Regions from separate parts of the Clostridium sp. JNZ X4-2 genome, predicted to be linked through region 1. Evidence: a T-box and tRNA genes for the amino acid it is inferred to sense, from the RefSeq annotation. Region 1 holds a T-box; the other holds one or more tRNA genes.

Evidence for each region. A T-box is a leader RNA that pairs with one kind of tRNA and senses whether it is charged. The one in region 1 lies ahead of thrS (threonine--tRNA ligase), so its partner is inferred to be a tRNA-Thr.
Region 2: it encodes a tRNA-Thr, which carries the amino acid that the T-box ahead of thrS (threonine--tRNA ligase) is inferred to sense. The anticodon was not compared.

Annotation. Positions count from the first base shown of each region.
Region 1 covers NZ_CM142685.1:2,680,450-2,683,878, forward strand. Annotated here, with positions in the region: gene thrS (threonine--tRNA ligase) at 1-1,880, opposite strand, end outside; T-box leader at 1,941-2,166, opposite strand; T-box leader at 2,238-2,472, opposite strand; gene ytxC (putative sporulation protein YtxC) at 2,540-3,429, opposite strand, start outside.
Region 2 covers NZ_CM142685.1:98,458-101,886, reverse strand. Annotated here, with positions in the region: gene secE (preprotein translocase subunit SecE) at 1-51, opposite strand, end outside; gene rpmG (50S ribosomal protein L33) at 94-243, opposite strand; gene tuf (elongation factor Tu) at 424-1,617, opposite strand; tRNA gene ACYUJ6_RS00595 (tRNA-Thr) at 1,697-1,772, opposite strand; tRNA gene ACYUJ6_RS00590 (tRNA-Gly) at 1,782-1,856, opposite strand; gene sigH (RNA polymerase sporulation sigma factor SigH) at 1,940-2,572, opposite strand; gene ACYUJ6_RS00580 (NYN domain-containing protein) at 2,656-3,168, opposite strand; gene rlmB (23S rRNA (guanosine(2251)-2'-O)-methyltransferase RlmB) at 3,165-3,429, opposite strand, start outside.

The DNA.
Region 1 (3,429 bases):
TTAAGCTTTGCTATAAAATCATCCAGTGACATGGATCCTAAATCTCCGTTTTTTCTGCTTCTTACAGATATATTCTTTTCACTAACTTCCTTGTCACCCAGAATAATCATATAAGGTACTTTTTGCATTTGAGCTTCCCTTATCTTATAGCCTATTTTTTCATTTCTCACATCAGCTTCCACCCTTATATCCTGATCTTTTAATTTTTTGATTACCTCTTTTGCATATTCTTTTTGATCATCAGTAATGTCCATGACTTCTACCTGAACCGGTGCAAGCCAAGCTGGAAATGCCCCTGCATAATGTTCTATAAGAATTCCTATGAACCTCTCTATGGAACCAAATACAACTCTGTGTATCATAACCGGCCTGTGTTTTTCTCCATCCGCACCTATATAGCTGAGATCAAATTTTTCCGGCATCTGGAAATCCAACTGTACTGTTCCGCATTGCCAAGTTCTTCCGATGCAGTCTCTTAAATGGAAATCTATTTTAGGTCCGTAAAAAGCTCCATCACCTTCATTGACTTTATAATCAAGTCCTGCAACTTTTAATGCATTTCTCAATCCATCAGTTGCAGCTTCCCAATCTTCATCACTTCCCATGGAATTTTCAGGCCTTGTAGAAAGCTCTACAAAATACTTGAATCCAAATACCTTATAAAAATCATCTATAAGTTTTATAACCTGTATTATTTCATTTGTAATATCCTCTTTAGTAATGAATATATGGGCATCATCCTGAGTAAAACATCTTACTCTCATAAGCCCATGAAGAGCTCCTGATTTTTCATGCCTATGGACAATTCCCATTTCACCATATCTTTTAGGTAAATCTCTATAAGAACGTATGCTGTTCTTATAAATGAGTATAGCTCCTGGACAATTCATAGGCTTTATAGCATAATTTTCTCCATCTATTTTAGTAAAATACATATTTTCCTTATAATGATCCCAATGTCCTGATTGATGCCATAGCTCTTCATTTAATAAAACCGGAGTCATTACTTCATCATAATCGGCTCTTCTGTGCATTTGTCTCCAAAAATTTTGAAGTTCATTTCTAATTATCATTCCCTTTGGATGGAAAAATGGAAATCCAGGTCCCTCTTCATGCATGCTGAATAAATCCAATTCTTTCCCCAATTTTCTATGATCTCTTTTCTTGGCTTCTTCCATAAGTTTAATATAATCTTCAAGATCGCTTTTCTTTTCAAATGCAGTTCCATATATTCTTTGAAGCATCTTGTTCTTTTCATTTCCACGCCAATAAGCACCTGCTATGGAAAGGAGTTTTATTGCCTTTACCTTCCCTGTAGAAGGTAAATGAGGTCCTGCACATAGATCTACAAAATCCCCTTGTCTGTAAAAAGATATAATTTCATTCTCCGGCAAATCCTTTATCAATTCCACCTTGTAAGGTTCTTTTCTTTCTTCCATAAATTTTATGGCTTCTGCCCTTGGAAGTTCAAATCTTTCCAGTTTAATATTCTCTTTGACTATTTTGTTCATTTCATTTTCGATCTTAACTAATAATTCCGGTGTAAATGAAAAATCTGCATCTACATCATAATAAAATCCTGAATCTATGGCAGGTCCTATAGCAAGTTTAACCTCCGGATACAATTTCTTTATTGCCTGGGCAAGTATATGAGAAGCTGTATGTCTCAATATCCTTTTTCCATCTTCATCTTCAAAAGTGAGAACTTCAAGTTTGCAGTCTTCATTTACAGGATGATTTAATTCCACTATTTCACCATTTATTTTAGCTCCCAGTGCTTTCTTCCCAAGGGAAGTACTTAGTTTCTTTGCAATATCGCTTACCTTTAATCCTTTCTCTTCATCCAATTCTTTACCATCTTTGAGACTTATTTTTATCATAATTGTTCCTCCTTATAAATCTATTTTAATTTAAAATTTATAAAAAAAATTCTTCCCAATATAAGGGACGAATTTACCGTGGTTCCACCCAAATTTAACAAGAAATTTATAAATCTATCTGTTATCTTTGACTCTTTAACGCAGATTAAACGGAAATACCTACTAAAAATTTCAGTATACAACTCCAAGGTGGTTTTCGATAAATTTTGTTTAAAGGATATCTCAGCTTAAAATCCCTCTCTCTTAAAACAAACTTTTATTTACTCTTCCTTTTCATAATTTTTCTTAAATTTAATAAAATATAAATACTTTACTTTTAGCTTATATAAAAATAAACAACAAAAAACTCCTCCCAAAATATGGGACGAGTATTACCGCGGTTCCACCCAAGTTAATAATAAAAAAACTATTCATCAATTTAAATACTATTCACTCTACCTTTAACGTGGGTTAACGGAAATACCTACTAAAAATTTCAGTATACAACTCTAAGGTGGTTTTTCAATAAACTTTATTTAAAGGATATTTCAGCTTAAAATCCCTCTCTCTTAAAATAATTAATTTATTTACTTTTCCCTTTCATAGTTTTTATTTCTGTTTAGGCTTATTATATTATTCTAAAATCAATATGTCAACATGAAAATTAAACTTTTTATAAATCATACTCTATTTAAATTACTCTTTACCGATTTGCATATACTACAGCTGTTGCAGAATTCAACTCTATCGGTAAAAACTTTTTCAATTGTATCTATCAGTTCTGAATTCCTGCAATTTTCAGCACAATGAATTACTATCTTTTCCGGTGAATTGGTTATCAATGCACTTATTAAAACATCATCTAAATCTGAATTTATATTTTTATTGCATTTTAATGCTTTTAAGTCTTTAAAAAAGCTTTCTGTTATATCGCTTTCTTTATCTTTTATTATATATTTTCCATCATTATCTATTATTATACTTAAATAGTCTATTTTACTTTCTTGAATTTCTACAAAATATTTTAAAAGCTTTATAAATTCATTGTATTCCTTATCCACCATATACCTTTCAACCACTTTATCAATTATACTTTCCAGATCACCTAAAAGTTCCCTGATTCTAAAAGTTATAAATCCTTCTATATTTATCTCATTATTTTCATTTATACAATTTGATATTTTATCCAATATGTCATTTCTCTTATTTATACAAAAAATGGAGTTTTCATCCATAATTTCCATTTCACCTTTCAATACTTTTAAGCTTTCCAGCCTAATTTCCTCCAATTCCTCATATTTCAGGAAAAAATATTCGTTAGACAAAAAAGCCAGAATATCTTTTTCATAAAACTCATCTATCACTATATTATATATAATGTTTGCAATATACATATTATATATATTCATAAGTTTATTGTTTATTTCTCTATCACAAAATAGTTTGAGGAAGTGAGTATCAGACTCTATACTTTCATATACACCAATGAGCACGCCTTTATGCCTGAAATATTCTTTTAGTTCTTGAATACCATGTATTACACTTTCCTTTTCCTTATCGTAAACTATAG
Region 2 (3,429 bases), 980 kb from region 1:
TTCAGGTGTGACCTGCTTTCTAACCTTTTTTGCGTCATCACGTGCAGCCATTTTATTCACATCCTCAAATATTTTAATATATGCCCCTCTACTTTATTTGGTTTCCTTGTGAACTGTATGTTTATGACAAAATGGGCAATACTTTTTCATTTCTAACCTATCCGGATCATTCTTTTTATTTTTAGTTGTGTTATAATTTCTCTGTTTACAATCCGTACATGCCAGTGTTACTTTTACTCTCATTGCTTTCACACCTCCTACGTATAGTTCAAGTATATAATCAATTTAATTTTTACATTTTTAAAATTATGCATTACTTATTTAATTTATCACAACTTAGTTTTTATGTCAATAACACTAAAAAACATGGATGGAATTATTCACTTCTAAAAGGACTAGGTTCACGAACCCAGTCCTTAACCATTACTGAACTATTTTAGTTACAACACCGGAACCAACTGTTCTTCCGCCTTCTCTTATTGCAAATCTCAATCCCTCATGCATTGCTACCGGTGTTATAAGTTCTACATTCATATCTATATGATCTCCCGGCATTACCATCTCTACACCTTCTGGCAGTGCAATGGAGCCTGTTACGTCTGTTGTTCTAAAATAAAATTGTGGCCTGTATCCATTAAAAAACGGTGTATGCCTTCCGCCTTCTTCTTTCTTAAGCACATAAACCTGACCTACAAATTTCTTGTGAGGATGTACTGTCCCCGGTTTTGCAAGTACCTGGCCTCTCTCTACTTCGTCTCTCTGTATGCCTCTTAAAAGTGCTCCTATATTATCTCCTGCCATTGCCTGATCAAGAAGCTTTCTGAACATTTCCACCCCTGTACATACTGTCTTCTTGCTCTCTTCCTTTAATCCTACTATCTCTAGTTCGTCTCCTATTTTTAATACTCCACTTTCTACTCTTCCTGTTGCTACTGTTCCTCTTCCTGTAATCGTAAATACATCTTCTATCGGCATTAAAAATGGTTTGTCTGTTGGTCTGTCTGGTGTAGGTATATAATTGTCTACTGCATCCATTAATTCATGTATGCATTTTGTAGCTTCCGGATCATCTGGATTTTCCAGTGCCTTTAATGCACTTCCCACTATTATTGGAACTTCGTCTCCCGGGAAACCATATTCACTTAACAATTCCCTTACTTCCATCTCTACTAATTCCAATAATTCCGGATCATCTACCTGATCTGCCTTATTTAAAAATACTACTATATATTGTACTCCTACTCTGCTTGCCAGTAGTATATGTTCTCTTGTCTGCGGCATAGGCCCATCTGCTGCACTTACTACCAATATTGCTCCATCCATCTGTGCTGCACCTGTTATCATGTTCTTTACATAATCTGCATGCCCTGGACAGTCCACATGTGCATAATGTCTCTTGTCTGTCTCATATTCAACATGTGCTGTATTTATGGTTATTCCTCTTTCTTTTTCTTCCGGTGCTTTATCTATCTCATCATATTTTGTTGCAGATGCCTTTCCTTCTTTTGATAAAACCATCGTTATTGCTGCTGTCAATGTAGTCTTACCATGGTCTACGTGTCCTATCGTCCCTATATTTACGTGTGGTTTTGTTCTTTCAAATTTCTCTTTTGACATTGCTTCTTCCTCCTTGTTTATAACACATTTTATTTAAGTAAACCCATCCTGGTGTGTTGTGAAAATTCTCATGCATTATTGGAGCCCATGACCAGGATTGAACTGGTGACCTCCACCTTACCAAGGTGACGCTCTGCCTACTGAGCTACATGGGCAATTTAATTTGGAGCGGAAAACGGGACTCGAACCCGCGACGGCCAGCTTGGGAAGCTGGTGTTCTACCACTGAACTACTTCCGCCCATAAATTCTTATTATATATCAAAAGTCATATACCGATTATCAATTTTAATACAAGTATGTTTTTTTGTCAATATGTAATTTTTATTTATTAATTAAACATTTTTCTAGTTTTCTTTTAACTCTCTGCAATGCATTGTCTATAGATTTAGCATGCCTATCTAAATCACATGCAATTTCCTGATAAGATTTACCATCTAGATATGACATAAGCACTTCCATTTCCAAACTTGATAATACCTCACCTATTTCACTTTGTATGTGATTTAATTCTTCTCTGCTAATTATAAGCTCTTCTGGATCCGCCACTTTAGCCTCTGATAAAACATCCAGCAGTGTTCTATCAGATTCCTCATCATATATAGGCTTATTTAAAGAAACATATGTATTTAATGGAATATGCTTCTGTCTAGTAGCAGTCTTTATAGCTGTTATTATCTGACGAGTTACACAAAGTTCAGCAAAAGCTTTAAAAGACGATAGTTTATCCGATTTAAAATCTCTTATAGCTTTATACAAACCTATCATGCCTTCCTGATAAATATCTTCTTTATCTGCTCCAATCAGGAAATATGATTTTGCTTTAGATTTAACAAAATTCTCATATTTACTTATTAAATATTCTTGAGCTCTTACATCCCCTTTTTTTGCTTCAACAATTACCTCCTCATCTAATTTTTCTACAAAGGGGGAAATTTGTTTACTATTAAGACCCATGCTCTCCAAGATATCCCCTCCAAAACAAATGTAAATCACACATTTCAATTATACATTAGAAGTAAATTTATAGTCAATAGATTTTAACGACTTTTGCGAATCTTTTCAAGTTTTTCCAACGTACCCTTTTCTATCCTATCCTCTAAAGTATGTTTTTTTTCTGAGTATTTTTTTTGAATCCTATTTTTTATTTTTGACTCTATATTTTTAACTTCATGATAAAATTCAATGGAAGACATTCTCACTGCACCTCTTTGAAAAGTAACCTGCTGCTCTAGAGAATCAGAAGTAACTACAAAAACTTCATTTTTACGTCCTATATTATTTACTGTTTTTTCTATAAATGAATCTGCTGTTTCATTTTCCTTGGTAAACACCACTATAACATTTTTATTGATTTTTTCCTTTTTTTCCAAACTCCCCATTACCATATGTGCATCAAAAACTACAAAAATCTTATATCCTTTGTAAACTGCATAATTACTCAACATTTCTATAAGTTCATGTCGTGAGGATTCAAAACTATACTTCTTTATATTATTCAATTCGGGCCAGCTATTTATTACATTATATCCATCTACAAAAATATTTCTCAATTTCCATCACTTTTTATTTTTTGTTTCAGTATCTCATACATAAGTATGCCACCTGCCACAGAAGCATTCAACGAGGCTATATTTCCCAGCATAGGTATCTTCACCAACATGTCGCATTTTTCTTTGATTAATTTTGATAGTCCTTTTCCCTCGCTTCCTATAACTAATGCAACAGCTCCACTAAAATCAATATCAAAACAATAGCTCTGCCCGTTCATATCAGCTCCATATATCCATATATTTTTCTCTTTTAGCTTTTCT